DNA from 4 places in the Bradyrhizobium sp. SZCCHNR3119 genome. Region 3 is predicted to be linked to each of the others. Evidence: predicted binding sites of a transcription regulator. Region 3 holds the regulator's gene; each other region holds the start of a gene.
What was found. The regulator LexA, encoded in region 3, represses DNA repair genes until DNA is damaged. The targets are predictions, from matches to a motif close to TGTTCNNNNTGTGTTCNG.
Positions count from the first base shown of each region.

Region 1: QX034_RS14695 (DNA recombination protein RmuC) is a predicted target of LexA. The motif match lies at 2,397-2,414, and genes of this name have one in related genera.
Region 2: QX034_RS06090 (ribonuclease T2) is a predicted target of LexA. The motif match lies at 2,944-2,961, and genes of this name have one in related genera.
Region 4: QX034_RS12750 (YifB family Mg chelatase-like AAA ATPase) is a predicted target of LexA. The motif match lies at 2,480-2,497, and genes of this name have one in related genera.

Region 1 is NZ_JAUEUV010000001.1:3,157,073-3,161,718, reverse strand. It holds gene truA (tRNA pseudouridine(38-40) synthase TruA) at 1-502, opposite strand, end outside; gene fmt (methionyl-tRNA formyltransferase) at 623-1,570, opposite strand; gene def (peptide deformylase) at 1,747-2,274, opposite strand; gene QX034_RS14695 (DNA recombination protein RmuC) at 2,454-3,662, shown strand; gene QX034_RS14690 (GIY-YIG nuclease family protein) at 3,755-3,997, shown strand; gene QX034_RS14685 (AmpG family muropeptide MFS transporter) at 4,146-4,646, shown strand, end outside.
Region 2 is NZ_JAUEUV010000001.1:1,254,587-1,259,232, forward strand. It holds gene QX034_RS06070 (ATP-binding protein) at 1-1,208, shown strand, start outside; gene QX034_RS06075 (DUF3617 domain-containing protein) at 1,319-1,891, opposite strand; gene QX034_RS06080 (hypothetical protein) at 1,927-2,244, opposite strand; gene QX034_RS06085 (hypothetical protein) at 2,410-2,874, shown strand; gene QX034_RS06090 (ribonuclease T2) at 3,005-3,736, shown strand; gene QX034_RS06095 (23S rRNA (adenine(2030)-N(6))-methyltransferase RlmJ) at 3,849-4,646, shown strand, end outside.
Region 3 is NZ_JAUEUV010000002.1:998,290-1,002,935, forward strand. It holds gene QX034_RS31960 (alpha/beta hydrolase) at 16-825, shown strand; gene glp (gephyrin-like molybdotransferase Glp) at 1,005-2,216, shown strand; gene lexA (transcriptional repressor LexA) at 2,496-3,194, shown strand; gene QX034_RS31975 (hypothetical protein) at 3,455-3,895, shown strand; gene QX034_RS31980 (hypothetical protein) at 3,980-4,216, shown strand; gene QX034_RS31985 (ComEC/Rec2 family competence protein) at 4,213-4,646, opposite strand, start outside.
Region 4 is NZ_JAUEUV010000001.1:2,735,131-2,739,776, forward strand. It holds gene QX034_RS12740 (PAS domain-containing hybrid sensor histidine kinase/response regulator) at 1-193, opposite strand, end outside; gene QX034_RS12745 (hypothetical protein) at 328-798, opposite strand; gene QX034_RS12750 (YifB family Mg chelatase-like AAA ATPase) at 893-2,431, opposite strand; gene QX034_RS12755 (putative bifunctional diguanylate cyclase/phosphodiesterase) at 2,659-4,635, shown strand.

The sequences.
Region 1 (4,646 bases), on a different contig from region 3:
CGGGCGACTTGGCCTGGCACTCGGTGTCGCGGAAGGTGGTGAAATCGTGCTTGCCGATCAGCCGCTGCGCAGCTTCATGCATCGCGTCCGAATCGAGCCGCTGCGGCACGCGCCAGACCCGCCCCGCATCAAGTGCCAGGTTGGCGCGCCGGTTCATGATGCGATAGCGGTAGTGACGCTTGCGCGCCGAGAAGCGCGCTTCGAAGGTGTCGGGCACGATCTCCGCAGAGAGCACCGCGATCGGGTTGGGACGCAGATGGGCATTCAGCGCATCGCGCAGGCGATCCGGACGGAAGTCCTTTTCGATGTCGCAATGCGCGACCTGTCCCGTCGCATGAACGCCGGCATCCGTCCGTCCCGAGCCGTGGACGCGGGTGGCGACGCCGCAGGTCGCCTGCGCCGCCGCCTCCAGCGCGCCCTGCACGGAGGGCAGGCTCGCCTGCAGCTGCCAGCCGCAGAACGGTGCGCCGTCATATTCGATGGTGAGCTTGTAGCGGGGCATATGGTTCTGTTGTTGCCGTCGTCGCCCGCGCAGGCGGGCGATCCAGTATCCACCGGCACTCGGTTCGACAATGGACGTCTCGGCGTACTGGATACCCCGCTTCCGCGGGGTATGACAGCCTCAGGAAAAGCGGGCACCGCGCTTCAATGGCGTGCCGCGCAGGAAATCCGCAGCCTGCATCGGCGCCTTGCCGGCGCGCTGCAGCTCGATGATGCGGATCGCGCCCTCACCGCAGGCGATCGTCAGGTGATCGTCGAGCACCGCGCCAGGATCGGCATGAACCGCGCCGGAACCGGAGGCAAGCTCGCAGCGGAGAATCTTGACGCGAACCGCTTCGCCGTCCACCTCGACCTCGCTCCAGGCGCCCGGAAATGGCGACAGCCCATGGATGTGGCGCAGCACCGCGTGCGCCGGCTTGTTCCAGTCGATCCGCGCTTCCGCCTTGTCGATCTTGGCCGCGTAAGTGACGCCGTCCGCCGGCTGCTTCGTCAATGTGAGGTCGCCATGCGCCAGCGCTGCCATCGCACGCACCATCAGACCGGCGCCGATCGCGGCGAGCTGATCGTGCAGATCGGACGCGGTCATCGCATCCGATATCGCAATGCGTTCACCCATCGCGATATCGCCGGTGTCGAGGCCGGCATCCATCTTCATTACCATGACGCCGCTCTCGGCGTCGCCTGCCATGATGGCGCGATTGATCGGCGCGGCGCCACGCCAGCGCGGCAGCAGCGAGGCATGCAGATTGTAGCAGCCGAGCCGTGGCGCATCGAGGATGGCCTGGGGGAGGATCATGCCATAGGCCACGACCACGGCCGCGTCGGCATTGTGGGCGCGAAACTCAGCGAGCGCCGCCTCGGTCTTCAGCGTCTTCGGCGTGAACACGGGAATCCCGAGCCGCCGCGCCTCCTGCTCCACCGGTGTCGGCTGCAGCGCAAGCCCGCGGCGGCCGCCGGGCTTCGGTGCGCGGGTATAGACGGCCGCGATCTCGTGGCCGTCGGCGGCGAGCTCGCGCAAGGTCGGCACGGCGAAATCCGGCGTACCCATGAAGATCAGGCGAAGGGGCATTGGCGCAATCTCGTCTTGCGAGGTCAGCCTCCCTGCGCTCGTCACGCCCGCACTTGTCGCGGGCATCCACGTCTTTGGTCGTTCAAGGCCGCAGCGTGGATGGCCGGGGTCGCTTGGCTTGTCGTGCTAAGACGCGCTTCGCGCTTTTGCCCGGCCATGACGGAGAGAGACGTCGATCATTCCGCCGCGCGCTTGGCGGCTTTGGCGAACTTCTTCATGACGCGGTCGCGCTTCAGTTTCGACAAATAGTCGATGAAGAGCACCCCGTTGAGGTGGTCGATCTCATGCTGGATGCAGGTGGCATAGAGGCCCTCGGCGTCCTCCTCATGCACCTTGCCGTCCAGATCGGTGAAACGGACCCGCACCTTCGCGGGCCGCTCGACCTCCTCGTAATATTCGGGGATCGACAGACAGCCCTCCTGATAGACGGACATTTCGTCCGACCTGGACAATATCTCCGGGTTGATGAAGACGCGCGGCTCCGGATTGCCCTCGCCATTCTCGTCCCGCTTGGACAGATCCATGGTGATGAGGCGCAAGGGTTGCGCGACCTGGATCGCGGCGAGCCCGATCCCGGGCGCGTCGTACATGGTCTGGAACATGTCGTCGACCAGCTGCCGGATCTCCGGCGTCAGCTTTTCGACAGGTTTGGACACCAGCCGCAACTGCTTGTCGGGCAGGATGATGATTTCTCGTAAGGCCATGGCGGGCGATTTAAGCGCCGGACGGCACGCGGTCAATCTGAACCGCCGACGCTTAAGTCATCGCGAACCGTGTTTTTTAGAACCTCGTTAACCAAGAGTTTTAACCCGCGGTTAACCATAAATGTTCTTATTTTGTTCCTATTTACTCAGGAATCTGGTATAGGGGTCCGATGACCTCCGTGAACCCTGTCGTCTTCGCGATCGGCGATCTGCCGGTCCGGGCCTCTGACGCACTGCTCGGCTTCGGCGCGCTAGTGCTGTTGCTCCTTGTTGCCATCACGGTGGCGGTGGCCCGGTCCGGGCGGCGCGGCGCAGCGCTTGCAATGATGCAGGCCATGCGCGCCGACGAGCTGGAGCTGCGCCTGTCCGAAATGCTGCGGGTTCAGAACGAGGCCTCCGGCCGCGTCGATGCGATGACGCAGGTGCTCGCCGGCCGCCAGGCGGAGCTCGCGCGCGCCGTCAACGAGCGGCTGGATTCGGTGACGCATCGCGTCGGCCAGTCGATGGAGCAGACGACGCGCCACACGATGGATTCCTTGCGCGTGCTGCACGAGCGGCTCGGCATCATCGACAACGCGCACAAGGACCTGACCGAGCTGACAACACAGGTCACGACCTTGCGCGACGTGCTCGCCAACAAGCAGGCGCGCGGCGCCTTCGGCCAGGCGCGAATGGAGGCGATCGTCCAGGATGGACTGCCGAAAGGCAGCTACGCATTCCAATACACGCTGACCAGCGGGAAACGGCCGGACTGCGTCGTATTCCTGCCCGATCAGCGTCCGCTGTGCATCGATGCGAAATTTCCGCTGGAAGCCGTCACCGCACTGCATGATGCGCGCAGCGACGAGGAGAAGCGATTCGCCTGCCAGCGGCTGCGTGCCGACGTGCTCAAGCACGTCAACGACATCGCCGAGAAATACCTGATCACCGGCGAGACCCAGGACACCGCGCTGATGTTCGTCCCCTCGGAATCGGTCTATGCGGAGATCCATGACGGCTTCGACGACGTGATCCAGAAGGCCTATCGCGCCCGAATCGTGCTGGTATCGCCGTCGCTGCTGATGCTCGCGATCCAGGTAATGCAGCAGATCATGAAGGACGCGCGCATCCGCGACGCCGCCGACCAGATCCGCAACGAGGTCATGCACCTCGGCGACGATCTCGGTCGTCTGCGCGAGCGCGTGCTCAAGCTGCAGAAGCATTTCGGTGACGTGAACGAGGATGTCAGGCAGATCCTGATCTCCGCCGACAAGATCGAGAAGCGCGCCGGCCGCATCGAGGAGCTCGATTTCAGCAAGCCCGACGCATCAGTCGATTCCCCGCGGATCACCCCGGCCGCGGCGCCGGACTTGTTCCCTCTCTCAGGCCGGATGCAGGCGGGAGAGTGAGTTGGCTTGCTGCATTTGGGGGACGAAGCCTACTCAGCAAAAGTCGTCATCGCCCGGCTTGACCGGGCGATCCAGTATCCCAGAGACCGTAGATGGGCGCACGCAGCTTCTACGTTTACATTCTCGCAAACCGTATCGGCGGCACACTGTATATTGGTGTCACCAACGATCTGATGCGGCGGGTTGCGGAACATGGGATGAAAGTGGCCGACGGCTTCACTAAGCGATACGACGTTGCTCGCCTCGTTTATTTCGAAGTCTTCGATCAGGTTGAACCAGCGATCCGGCGCGAAAAACGACTGAAGAAGTGGCCACACGATTGGAAACTTCTCTGATCGAAAGAGAAAACCCGAACTGGATTGACCTCTATCCGCAAATTGCCGGAGCTCTATAATTACTGCCTCTGGAATACGGGGGCGCCCGGTCAAGCCGGGCGACGACGAGTGTTTTGGTGGAGGCGACTAAATCTGCTACACGCCTTCCATGACCGCACCCGACGCCGCATCCGACATCAGCGCCGATAACGGCTCGCACGAGGCCGATGCCCCCGCCCCCACCTGGCGCGAGAGCATCGCCGTCTACCTGCAGCCCCGCGTGCTGGTGGTGCTGTTCCTGGGCTTCTCCTCCGGCCTGCCGCTGGCGCTGTCCGGCTCGACATTGCAGATCTGGATGCGCGAGCTCGGCGTCGATCTCGGAACGATCGGCCTGTTCGCCCTGGTCGGCACGCCCTACACGCTGAAATTCCTGTGGGCGCCTTTGGTCGATGCGCTGCACGTGCCGCTGTTCACGGCCGCCTTCGGCCGCCGCCGCGGCTGGCTGGTCTTCGCGCAATTGCTGCTGATTGCCGCGATCATCCTGCTCGCGCTGACTGATCCTGCGCGGGCGCCGTTCATGGTGGCACTGGCCGCGCTCCTGGTCGCAGCAACCTCATCGACCCAGGACATCGTGGTCGACGCGTTCCGCGTCGAAAGTCTGCCCGAAAGC
Region 2 (4,646 bases), on a different contig from region 3:
TGGAGCGGCACTGGAACACGGTGACGCGACGACTCTCGACGGCCGTCGTGCAGGACATCGCGGCGCTGATCGACATCTACAAAGGCTATCCGCAGGACAAGGACCGCACGATGCTGCGGCGGATCGCCCAGCAGCGGCTCAATCTCGTGGTTGATTTCCTGCCCGCCGGCGACATGCCGCCGCCAGGGCCGAAACCGTTCTTCAACCTGCTCGATCAGTCGCTGTCGGGCCAGATCGGCCGGCAGATCAGCCGGCCCTATTGGATCGACACCGTCGGCCGCTCCAACCTGGTCGAGATCCGCATTGCGCTCGACGACGCGGTGATGCGCGTGTTCGCGCAGCGCAGCGCGGCCTATGCCTCCAACACCGACATCTTCCTGTTCTGGATGGTCGGCACCTCGTCCATCCTGCTCATCGTCTCGGTGCTGTTCCTGCGCAACCAGATCAAGCCGATCCTGCGACTGGCGGATGCGGCCGAGAGCTTCGGCAAGGGCCGCGAAGCCCCGAACTTCCGGCCGCGCGGCGCGCGCGAGGTGCGGCGGGCGGCGCACGCCTTCCTGGAAATGAAGGCCCGGATCGAGCGCACCATGGACCAGCGCACGGCGATGCTCGCCGGCGTGAGCCACGACCTGCGCACCATCCTCACCCGCTTCAAGCTCGAGCTCGCCTTGCTCGGCGACGGCCCCGAGATCGATGCGATGCGCAAGGACATCGACGAGATGTCCGGCATGCTGGAAGACTATCTCGCCTTCGCTCGCGGCGACGGCGGCGAGGTGGCGCAACCGACCGACATCTCGAACGCGCTGGAGGAGTTGCGCAGCGATGCCGAGCGCAACGGCCACACGGCCTCGGTCGCATTCCGGGGCCTGCCGGTCGTCACGGTGAAACCGCAGGCGTTGAAGCGCTGTCTCGGCAATCTCGTGTCCAACGCGGCGCGCTATGCCGACACGATCGCGATCTCAGGCCATCGCGATCACCGCTACCTCACGATCACCGTCGATGATGACGGCCCGGGCATTCCGCAGGCGATGCGCGAGGAGGTGTTCAAGCCGTTCCTGCGGCTCGATCATGCGCGCAATCAGGACGAGGGCGGCACCGGTCTCGGGCTTGCGATCGCCCGCGACATCGCCCGCTCCCATGGCGGCGACATCATGCTGGGCGAGAGCCCGGCGGGCGGCCTGCGCGCGACGGTGCGCATTCCGGTGTGAAGGCTGCAAAAGCATGGCAGCCAAGCGACAGGCTCGCGGAGTGTAGGAATCGGACGCTCGGGTGTCGCCGGGGCCTCAGTGATGCCCCTGTGCCTGCGCTCGAATCCCGCCTACTGCTTGGCGCCGGGAATCAATGCCTTCAGCTTGTCCATGTCTTTGACGTTCAGCTTGAAGCCACCGCCTGGCATCACGATGTCACCGGGCTTCTGACCCGGCTTGCAGGCCCCCAACCACTTCGCCTCGATCGTCATCGTGGTGTCGCGCAGGACCTTGGCCAGGCTGGTGTCGCGCACGACATTGCTCACGCCCTCGCTGTGTGAGGTCGTCTTCACCGTGTAGGCCGAGTTGAAGTCGCCGGTGATCTCGGCATGTGAGGCGGTGTTCACGCCGCGCATGCTGCATACCGAATCGACGACATAGCCGGTCGGCGTCTTCTGCACGTCCTGCTTGGAGCAGATCTGCTTGGCCATCGGCGAGACCATGTTGTTGAGGTCCTTGTCGGTGGTCTCGTCGGTGCAGTGCTGCATGGTCATGTCGGGCATCTGCGAGCCCGTCCTGACCATCTTCATTTCCCAAAGCCCCGGCTTGCGGGTCGGCAGCTCGGCGGCGAATGCGTTGCTGAGGGATGCCGCGAGCAGCACGCTGCATCCCAACAGCTTCGCGCCGACCTGTCCGCGGATCATATTCGCCTCAGCTTCCCGGGTGATTCCAGACCGGCTCAGTACAGCGTGCGCAACGGACGCTGCGCCGAGTCGTACGGCACCCAACGGCACGAGAACGACAAATAGCCGCCATACCGGGCGTCCACCGCCAGGAACTTGACCACCTTGCCGTAGGACGCGCAGTGGTCGACCGCCAACTGCCTGGCATCGGTGGTCTGGGCGAGCGAATAGGCGATGATGCCGCCGGTGTCATTACCCTTGAATGCCGGCACCCAGTCGGCCCGAGCCGGGCCTGCAGCCAGCGCGACGCCCACGGCCATCAGCCCGACGGCCTTGGAAACGACGTCGAAAAAACTGGGCTTCGTCATCAGCATTGCAATCTCCATCGGTTAGCTCCCATCCTAAATGGGCTGTCCGCGCAAGAAAAGAACACCGCGCGCGGAGTCCCCGACTTGTCGTGGAGTGTTGCCGCGTTGCACTTGACCTCATCAGGCCGGCACGGCACGTTCCATTCTTCTCTCCAGCTTTGCGGATGGCCTATGCGCGACCTCAGCATCTCGTTCAAGACCATTGGCGCTGTCTGCGGCGCGGTGCTCGGCGTTGTCACGGCTGTTGCCCCAGCGCAAGCTGCCAACCCGCTCGAGCTGAACTTCTGGCTGTCGGGTCCGAAATATGATGGCCGCCTGTCCCCCTGCGAATCGGCCCTGTCCAGAGTCGCCAGCGACTTCCGGGACAAGGAAAGCACGTTCTGGAATTCCTCGTTGACCATCACGGGCTTTTCAAACATCCACGAAATCGCTTTCCGGCCCTGGCAGTCCGACAATATTCCGCGACGCTACTGCACCGGCACCGCGATGATCAGCGACGGCAAGGCGCGCACCGTCAATTTCTCGCTGATCGAGGATGCCGGCTTTGCCGGTTACGGCGAGGGTGTCGAATTCTGCGTGGTCGGCCTCGACCGCAACTGGGCCTTCAACCCCGCCTGCCGCGCGGCGAAGCCCTAAGACTCCCACCGACTGAACGGGACTGGACGAGACGCGTCGCAGGCTTTCGCCGGCGCGCGGCTCCAATTTTGTTCTTGAATTGTTCTTTCGCCTCCTGGTAGAGTTCTCGCCATGTTCCTGGGAGCTCGCCATGTTGGATCGGTTGTCTGATCGCCTGCCCACCTACTCCGGCCGCGGACTGCGGACAATTCAGATCCTCGCCGCTCTCGCGCTCAGCGGGATCACCCTGTGGTCGGCCCAGCTCTCGCCAGCCCAGGCGCAAGACCGCCGCCAGAACGCACCGGGCGCATTCGATTTTTACGTGCTGTCCTTGTCCTGGTCGCCCTCGTTCTGCGCGGACGTCGAGGAGCGCGGCAATGGCGGACGGTCCCAGCAGTGCAGCGGCCGTCCCTACTCTTTCGTGGTCCACGGGCTCTGGCCGCAATATGAGAACGGCTATCCGGAGTATTGCGAGCAGCCGTCGCCGCGGCTGCCGCGCAACATCATGGTCTCGATGCTCGACCTGATGCCGGCGCCGGGGCTGATCTACAACGAGTGGGACAAGCACGGCACCTGCTCCGGACTGCCGGCCAAGGCCTATTTCGAGACCATCCGCAAGGCTCGGGCGGTGATCAAGATTCCGCCGGAATTCCTCGACTTGTCCGAGCCCAAGACGGTGACGCCGGCCGCGGTCGAGGAGGCCTTCGTCAAGGCCAATCCCAACCTCACCAATTCCGCCGTCGCCGTGACCTGCAACCGCACCCGGCTCAGCGAGGTCAGGATCTGCCTCTCGAAGGAGCTGCAGTTCCGCTCCTGCGATGAGATCGATCGCCAGGCCTGCCGCCGCGACGAAGTCACGATGCCGCCAATCCGCGGCGGCTGAGGCCCGCGATCTCGTTCAAGGCGTAATCCCTGGAACGGCGCCATCGCTGATGAGCGCTGTTTCCGTGATGATGCAGGGTTACTTTCGTCGCAAGACGTCGTAACTCACAGCGATGAACTACCGTCACGCCTTTCATGCCGGCGGCTTCGCCGACGTCATCAAGCACATCGTGCTCACGCGCATCCTGATCTATCTGCAGGAGAAGCCGGCCGCGTTCCGCGTGATCGACACCCATGCCGGCGCGGGTCTCTACGACCTCACGGGCGAGGAGGCCAGCCGCAGCGGCGAATGGCGGACCGGAATTGCCCGCATCATGCAGGCGCGGTTCTGCGATCAGGCGCTTGCTCTGGTGGCGCCCTATCTCGACATCGTCCGGGCCTTCAATCCCAAGGCCGAACTCGCCGCCTATCCCGGTTCGCCCTTGATCGCGCGCGCCCTCCTGCGGCCGCAGGACCGGATGACGGCCTGCGAGCTCGCACCTGTCCCGCGCAAGCATCTGATCGACGTGCTGCGGCGCGATACCCAGGCCCGCGTCGTCGATCTCGATGGCTGGGTGGCGCTGCCGGCTTTCGTGCCGCCAAACGAACGGCGCGGCCTCGTGCTGATCGATCCCCCCTTCGAGGCGAAGGATGAATTCGAGCGGTTGGGCGAGCGCTTCGCAATCGCATTCGCCAAGTGGCCGACTGGTATCTATTTGCTCTGGTATCCAGCAAAGAGCCGCCGTGCGACCGACGAGTTGGTGCAGCACGTGGCGGGGCTGGCGGCGGCGGCAAAACCGCCCGGTAAGTTGTTACGTGTCGAGTTCAGCGTGGCGCCGCAGGTCGCCGGAGAGGGGCTGGCCACTACCGGCCTCCTGGTCGTGAACCCGCCCTGGACGTTGCATGACGAGCTTAAGGTCATCCTGCATGAG
Region 3 (4,646 bases):
CCAGGATCGAAGTCGATGAGCGCACCCCGTCAAATCATCACAGGCCGCGCGCGGCTTGCTACCGATGTCGTCGGTCACGGCCAACCGGTCGTCTTTCTGCATGCTGCGGTTTTCGACCGCATGATGTGGCGCGCGCAAGTGGATGCCATCAGTGCGACGCATATGGCGATCGCCTATGACCGTCGCGGCTTTGGCGGGACTGCCGCGGAGAAGGAAGGCCATTCTCAAGTGGCGGATTTGCTGGCGGTGATAGACACCGTCGCAAGCGGCACGCCTGCGATCCTTGTCGCCTGCTCACAAGGCGGACGAATCGCGCTCGACTTCGCGCTTCGTTATCCATCCCACGTCCGGGCGCTGGTGCTGGTCGCGCCATCGGTCAGCGGCGCGCCCGAACCGGTCTATCTACCCGCAATCGCGGATCTGATGACACAGCTTGCGGAAGCCGAGGCGGCCTGCGATTGGGATCGAGTCTGCGCGATCAAGGCCCACATGTGGCTGGACGGTCCACTCCAAGCCGAAGGCCGCGTTGCCGGTGAGCTGCGCCGGCTGTTCATCGACAAGAATGCCATTGCGCTGCGGTCGCCGCCGATCGGTGCGAACCTCGATGCGACGCCCGCCTTCCCGTGCCTCGGCGAAATCTCCTCGCCCTCGCTCGTGATCTGGGGCGACCTTGATTTCCCTCATATTCAAGAGCGAAGCCGCCTGATGGCAGCGACGATGCCGAACGGATCGGGACGCGAATTGACCGGCACGGCGCACCTGCCGAGCCTGGAGCGGCCAGCCGAGGTGACCGTCCTGCTCACGGAGTTTCTCGCGCGACTGTGAGTGAGCATCTGCAGACAACGTCTGACGATACCTGGAGGGCGAAGCAGCGGCGTATCTGGGCGGCCACCGATCGACTGTCCTGACGGCCCTGCCGCCGAAGCGCTTGGCCTTGCATCGAAGCTTCGATTAGAAGGCGGAATCGGTCGGCGCTGCGCCGGCCTGTTCGGAAGGAACTCTTCATGGCCCTGATGCCGGTCTCTGATGCCTTGGCCTTGGTGCTCGACGGCGCCGCGCCGCTGCCGGAGGAAAAGGTCGCGCTGGACCAGGCCTATCACCGGGTGCTGGCGCGGGACGTCGCGGCGCTGCGGACCCAGCCGCCGCAGCCGATGTCGGCGATGGACGGCTATGCGGTCCGCGCCGCGGATGCCGACCGCGCCCGCGCCACGCTCAAGGTCATCGGCGAGATCGCGGCCGGCCGGCCGTTCGATCGCACGCTCGGGCCCGGCGAGGCCGCGCGCATCTTCACCGGCGGCGTCGTTCCCGACGGCGCCGACGCCATCGTGATCCAGGAGGACACGATCGCGGATGGCGACCACGTCACCATCACCGAAGCGGCCAGGAAGGGCCGGCATATTCGCCCGGCCGGCGCGGATTTCCACGAAGGCGACGTGCTGCTCAAAGCCGGCCGACGCCTGAGCGATCGCGACCTGTCGCTCGCCGCCAGCATGAACTATCCCGAGCTCCCGGTGCACCGCCGCCCCAAGGTAGCGCTGCTTGCCACCGGCGACGAGCTGGTGATGCCGGGGTCGAATCCCGGTCCCGGCCAGATCGTCTATTCCAACGGCTACGCGCTGCGCGCCCTGGCGCGCGCCGAGGGTGCAGATCCCATCGACCTCGGCATCGCCGCCGACACGCTGGACTCGACGGTCGCAGGCATCCGCCGCGCGCGCGAGGCGAAAGCCGACATCCTGATCACGACCGGCGGCGCCTCGGTCGGCGATCATGATCTGGTCAAGCAGGCGCTGGACGCCGAGGGCGTGGACATGGCGTTCTGGAAGATCGCGATGCGCCCGGGCAAACCGATGATGCATGGACGGTTGGGCCAGATGCGCGTGATCGGCCTGCCCGGCAATCCCGTCTCCTCCTATGTCTGCAGCCTGTTGTTTCTGGTGCCGCTGATTCGGAAGCTCGTGGGCTTGGCTCAAATCCACCCTGCCCGCGAGACTGCGCTGCTCGGCCGCGACCTCGCCGCCAACGACGTCCGCGAGGACTATCTGCGCGCGCGGCTCGAGGTGCGCGCCGACGGCGCGCTGGTCGCAACGCCGGTGACGCATCAGGATTCCTCGCTGCTCGGCAACCTCGCGCTATCGCAGGCCCTGGTGATCCGCCCGGCTTTTGCGCCCGCGGCAAGTGCCGGCTCCGTCTGCGAGATTCTGAGGCTGCCAGACTAAACAGGGTGCAGCTGCCAAATATACCGCCAGGGATCTCGCAGCTATTTTGCGGGCATCGAGCAGGCATCTTGCGCACCACCTTCATTGCAAATTAATGATTGCAGAACACATATCGAACAGATAGTGTCCGTTCATGATTTGTTTCGAAGATGTTGCGGGCGCCGCGAACTGAGGACGTTTCGAACGAGAACGCTTCAAACGAGAACGTCTTGAACGAGAGCGTCTTGAACAAGAACGTCTCGGGCGAGAACGACACATCAACCTGGGGATCTGGTCGAGATGCTGACGCGCAAACAGTACGAACTTCTGCGGTTCATCAACGAACGTCTGAGGGAAGCTGGCGTGCCGCCCTCCTTCGATGAGATGAAGGACGCACTCGATCTGCGCTCGAAGTCGGGCATCCATCGTCTGATCACCGCGCTGGAAGAGCGCGGCTTCATCCGCCGCCTGCCCAATCGCGCGCGCGCCATCGAGGTGATCAAGCTGCCCGAACTGTCCCAGGCGGCGAACAACCGGCGTGGCTTCACGCCGTCTGTCATCGAAGGTAATCTCGGCAAGGTGCGCACCAGCACGCCGGCGATCGACGAGGGCGATCGTCCCGTCGCCGTCCCGGTGATGGGCCGCATCGCTGCGGGCACGCCGATCGAGGCGCTGCAGACGCGCAGCCACACCATCAGCGTCCCGGCCGACATGCTCGGCTCCGGCGAGCATTATGCGCTGGAAGTCCGCGGCGACTCGATGGTCGATGCCGGCATCCTCGATGGCGACATGGCGCTGATCCAGCGCAACGACTCCGCCGACACCGGCGACATCGTCGTCGCGCTGATCGACGATGAGGAAGCCACCTTGAAACGTTTCCGCCGGCGCGGCGCCTCGATCGCACTGGAGCCGGCCAACACCGCTTATGAAGTCCGCATCCTGCCGCCCAACCGCGTCAAGATCCAGGGCAAGCTGATCGGGCTGTACCGCAAGTACTGATCGTCACGCGCGCGAACTGGATCGCGCGCAATTTGATCTGACGCGTTGGAGGTCTCTTCCGACGGCGCTGATGATGATTGCACTTCGATCGCGATGCAACACGCTCAAACGCTTGTGATCGCGAAGCGCCGTACGGGGTGCAGATCAGCGCAGAATTGCCGTCAAGCACGCGCTAACATCGTTCCTGATGTCCACTCTGATAGAGGCCTGCGCCTGTCCGGGGGGAGCGTGGGTTGCTATCTCGAACGAGGAGCGATCCGATGTGTGACTATAGCCTGCATGCTGTTGCGTCCCGCCCGGCGAAAGTCGGGGAAACGCTGATCTCGACGACGTTCCGCGGAACCTCGACCCGCGGCTTCGCCTCCGAGAGCGAGCCGAATGTCGCCGTGTGTATGCTGCCCGGGACGGAATTGGCGTTTGCCGACGACGTTCGCTACGACAGCCGCTGGATCTGGACCCGCACGATCCGCGACCGCGTGGCCAAGTTCAACACGATCGAGAAGCATGTGCCCGATCGCCACCATGATGCGATCGAGTTCGCAGATGGTCGGCATGTGCTGGTGACCCAGCTCTGCGAGGGACAACGCGTCACCGTGCTGCAATTGCCCGCGACCAAGCAGCCGGCCGAGCGCAGGCCGCTGGGCACCGAGGCTTCGAGCAGCAGCGAAACGACGCCGGTGCGGCGGATCTCGATCACCTGAACTGAGAAGCGCAACGGATGCGAAGACAAATGGGAACATTCGGCCCTCGGCGGAAGTTATGGTTCGCCGGGGGGAGAATGGCCCGTGGTCAACAAGATCAATTGGCAAAAGGCCGGGCGCATCACTGAGCCCGGTCGTTACATATTCACGTTCGGATGGCTGACCGTGACGGCCGACGATATCGCGGTCTGGCAGCAACATCCCGATGCGCTGTTCACCCTGGTGGAGCTTCCACCGCCATCGCGAAGCCCGTCGGATGGCGACGAGGACGACGACGCATCCGAATATCATCTCGGCACGTTCGAACTGCCGGATTGCTAATCCACCGCCCCCTGCTCCGCCTCCGGCGGCGTCGCGTCCTGGGATCTTGGCGCCGGCGAGCGCGGCGCCAGCGTTGCCTGGAAATCGCCCGCATCGGGAGCAGCCGGCCACCACGGCCGCTGCGTGCCGTTGGGCCGGACGGCCTCGACCGCAAAGCCGTCGCCGCGCCGCGTGAGGGCCAGTCCACCCTGATGCTGCAGCCGGTCGCGATCTACCACTAAGGCCGTGCAATCGGGCGGCGCTTGCCTGACTGTCACGACCAGTGCGGCCCGCGCGCAATCGTCCTCCAGGGCCTCGGCGCGCAGCGCGAGCGAGACGAAGCGGCCATCGGCAAGCGGCACCACGCAGCCGGCGTCATCGCAGGACACGCCGTCGCCGAGCGAGCTATCGGCCGGCGTTCGCGCATCGGCATCGGCGGCGAGCCATTCCT
Region 4 (4,646 bases), on a different contig from region 3:
ACAGAAAGCTGGCGCCGATCGCAAAGGCATGCGGATTGTAGCCCGAGTTTTCGGACAGGCTGGCCTTGATGAAGCCGTAGGCGCCGCCGAACCCGGCGGAGAAGATCATCAGCGAGCGCAGAATGGCGATCACAAGCTGGTGGCGGCGCGCGAAGCGGAGCAAGCGCAGCTTGATGCGGAAGAACCGTCCCATCGCCATACCCCTGATGAATTCGAACGTTGCCGATCAGTCCAACCAACATGCGGTTGCTATCTTGCGGAGAGCTTGAGCCGGTGTTCAGCAGCGGCGTTGCCGTGCGAACAAGGTGAACGAGGTCCTAATTCCGTTCAGAACTGCGCGTCGGCCAGGTGCGATCTGCCGCCGTGCGCGCCGACGATCAGCGCGGCCGCCTGGCGCGCGGTGACGCGCGTGAATCGGACAAATATCCGATAGTCAGCAGGGCCGTCCGCTGTGAGATAAATCCGCAACGGCGGGTTCTGTGCGGGATTGGCGGCCAGTGCGACGAACTCGGTCGCCGCCGCGGCGCCGCAGCCTTTGTCATCCGCCACCGTCCCATCGTCGACGATGACGAGATCGGCGGTCTCAGGGCTGTCCGTCAGGGCGACACGAACCGTGGCAAGCGCAGGGTCATCGGTGAAGTCGACGTGGAGGTCGGCATGAAATGGCGTAGAGCCGATCTCGACGGCGTCGGCGCCGACGACGATGCAGGGGCGAGCCGCGGAGGATAATTCGATCTTGCCGACGACCGCCGCCGTCACCGCGAGGGTGATCATCACCAGCACTTTGAAACGCAACATCACATACCCGCCAATCCCGAGCCGACAACACCGGCTGTTATGGTTGGCGGAGTGTAAAGGGAACTGGTTACCGTCCTGTTGACGGAGGAGCGGCTCAGGCCGCGTGCCGCGCTTCGTCCGCGAGCGCGCGATAGGACAAGGCTTCGGCCAGATGCAGCCGCCCGATCTTGTCGGCATGGTCGAGATCGGCGAGCGTCCGGGCGACGCGCAGCACCCGATGATAGCCGCGTGCCGACAGCCGCATGGTCTCCGCAGCTTCGCGCAGCAGCTTCTGGCCTTGCGCATCGGGCTTTGCGATCTCGTCCAGCACGGCAGCCGGCGCCTCGGCATTGGTGCGGACTTGCGGCAGGCCGGCTGCCGCGTAACGCGCAAGCTGGATGCCGCGCGCCGTTGCGACGCGCGCAGCGACCTCCTTCGAGCCCTCGGCGGCTGGCGGCAGGATCAGATCGGCTGCGGTCACCGCGGGCACTTCGATGCGCAGGTCGATGCGGTCCATCAGCGGACCGGAGATGCGCATCTGATAGTCCGCGGTGCAACGCTCGATCCGGTTGCGCTTGCAGGCATAGCCGGGCTCGAAGGCGTTGCCGCAGCGGCAGGGATTCATCGCTGCGACCAGCATGAAGCGGGCAGGATAGGTCACGCGATGGTTGGCGCGCGAGATCGAGACCTCGCCATTCTCCAGCGGCTGACGCAGCGAGTCGAGCACGCGCGGATCGAACTCCGGCAGCTCGTCCAGGAACAGCACGCCCTGATGGGCGAGAGAAATCTCGCCGGGCTTGGCGCGCAGGCCGCCGCCGGTCAGTGCCGCCATGCTGGCCGAATGATGCGGGCTGCGGAACGGCCGTCGCGAGGTCAGCGCGCCGCCCTCGATCTCGCCGGCCACCGAGGCGATCATCGAGACTTCAAGGAGCTCGGCCGGTGACAGCGGCGGCAGGATCGATGGCAACCGCGCCGCCAGCATCGACTTGCCGGCGCCGGGCGCACCGATCATCAGCAGATGATGGCCGCCTGCCGCGGCGATCTCGAGCGCCCGCTTGGCGCTCTCCTGGCCTTTGATGTCGCGCAGGTCGAGCGCGCTCGACGGCGCCTCGTGGATCTTCGGCTGCGGCCGCGACAGCACCTGCGTGCCCTTGAAATGGTTGGCGATCTGGATCAGCGAGCTTGCCGCAATGATCTGGATATCGGGGCTGGCCCAGGCCGCTTCGGCCCCGCACGCAGCCGGACAGATCAGGCCTTCCTCGCGGGCATTGGCACCGATCGCGGCCGGCAGCACGCCGGCGACAGGCGCAATCGAGCCGTCGAGGCCGAGTTCGCCCAGCACGGTGAAGCCGCTCAGCGCATCCGGCGGGATGGCGCCGATCGCGGCCATCAGGCCGAGCGCGATCGGCAGGTCGTAATGGCTACCTTCCTTGGGCAGGTCGGCTGGCGCCAGGTTCACGGTGATCCGCCGGGCCGGCAGCGCAAGACCCGACGCGATCAGCGCCGAGCGCACCCGCTCGCGCGCTTCCGAGACCGCCTTGTCCGGCAGGCCGACGATGGCAAAGGCCGGCAACCCCGGCGCAACCTGGACCTGCACGTCCACTGCGCGGGCTTCGATCCCTTCAAAGGCAACGGTAGTGACGCGCTGGACCATGCCGCCCTCCCCAACGGGTGGAAGGTAACTGAAGACGCCAGTAGCCGCAAGAACAATACATGAACACGAGGAGGCGCCGCTGCGCGGCAATCAAGGACATCCGCCGGAGCGAATTAACGTCGCCTTAGGCCCCACTCTGGATGCTCGTTCCGCGCGAGCGGATCCTCCGGGCCACAATCACCACGTCGTTCCGTCAATTCGACCATTGAAGGCCGCCAGTGCCAAGCATGCAGATCAAGGATAGCGAGCTGAGGCCGGCGGCACTTGCGAGAGCGCAGGCGACGAGCCTGCTGCAAAATATCGCCCTGACTTTGCTCTCGAACGTTGCGATCGCGGTCTCGCTCGCGCTGCTGATCTATCTCGAGCATGGAGGGACGATCATCTCCTCCTGGCTCGCCGCCGCGGTCGCCTTTGCACTGGTCCGGGCCTGGTGGATTCTGAGGATGAAATCCTCGGGAATGCTGGAAACCGATCCGCAGCGGGTGCTGCGGTCCCTGACCGTCGCGGCGTTCCTGAGCGGGCTGCTATGGTCGGTCGTGCCGCTCTGCTTCGGGGCTTTCCTCGCCACGCAGACGATATACTGCGTTGTCTTCATCATGGCCGGGACGACGACCGGCGCAATCATCCAGAGTCTCGCCTATTCGCCGCCGGCGATTGCGTTTGGCGCGCCGCTCATGGGGGCCACGCTGTCGAGGATGCTGATGTCCGGGAGCGGCGTCAGCTACATCATCGCGCTCGACGTCCTCTTCCTGACCTTGATGCTGTTCCGGGCTGCCCGCGTCGGAGAGCGCGGCTTCATCGCCAGCCAAGTCACCGCATTCGAAGCCACGGACCTTGCCTCCTCGCTTGCGGAAGCCAACAGCGAGGTGCTGCATTCCAACCGCGCGCTGGAACGCCTCGTGCGCACCGATGCGCTGACCGGGCTTGCCAACCGGAGTCACTTCCGCGACGTCGCCGACGCGGCGTGCTCCGCTGGGCGGGGCGTCGCGTTCCTGCTGTTCGACATCGACAACTTCAAGACGATCAACGACACGCGCGGCCATGAAGCCGGGGATCGCGTCCTCGCGGCGGTAGCCGACGTGCTCCGGTCCAGCTGCGAGGCAGATGACCTGCCGGTACGGCTGGGCGGCGATGAGTTTATCGTGGTGTTCCAGGGCCGTGATGTCGAGGAGCGCGCCATCGCCTTCGCCGAACGGCTCAGCGAAGGCTTGCTGCAGCCATTGGCAATCGCAGGCCAGCCACAGTCCATCAGCTGCTCGATCGGCATCGCCGCGCACCTCGACGGCGATATCGATGTCGAGGTGCTCTGCGCCCGAGCCGATGCGGCGCTCTATCGGGCCAAAGAGGATGGGCGCGCCTGCATACGCGTGTTCGACGCGCAGATGCAGATTGAGCTGGCGCTGCAGCGTTGCCTCGATCTCGAACTGCCGCAGGCCCTGGCACGCGGTGAGCTCCACCTCGAATTCCAGCCGCAGGTCGTGATGGCGACGCGCGAGGTGATCGGCTTTGAAGCCCTGCTCCGCTGGCGGCACCCGCGGGTCGGCATGATCCCGCCGCCGGAGATTGTGCGTGCTGCCGTTCGGCTACGCTTGTCGGACAAGCTCACGAGCTTCGTCGCCGAACGGGCCTGCGCATTCGTGCGGGCGCTCGACGCGAGTCACGCGCCAAACGCCAAAGTCGCGATCAACGTCTCGCCGCGCGAGTTTTCGATCCATTCGCCTGCGACAATCCTCAACGACGCAGCGCAGCGATACGGCATCGACCCGCGGCGAATCGAGATCGAAATCACCGAGGAGGCGATGTTCGATCCGAAGCGTTGCGCGCAGGAGCTGGAGCTGATCCACGCATACGGATTTGGTCTGGCAATCGATGATTTCGGCGTCGGTCACTCCTCGATCTCCAACCTGGTGGCCCTTGAGCTCGATACCATCAAGATTGATCGCTCATTCGTCCATGGCCTCACGACGAGCTGCCGAAACCAACAACTGATCACGGCAATTACCGCGGTCGCCTTGCCGCTCGGGCACAGGATCATCGCCGAGGGAGTGGAGACGGAGGAAGAGGCGCGACTGCTGCGGACGCTCGGATGCATCTACGGGCAGGGCTGGCTCTACGGTCGCCCGATGGTGGATAGCGACGCGATCGCATGGTTGACGTGCAGTCAAGGCAGCGAGGTCGGTGCCGACGCAGTCTCGGCCGCCTGATCCCTTAACGT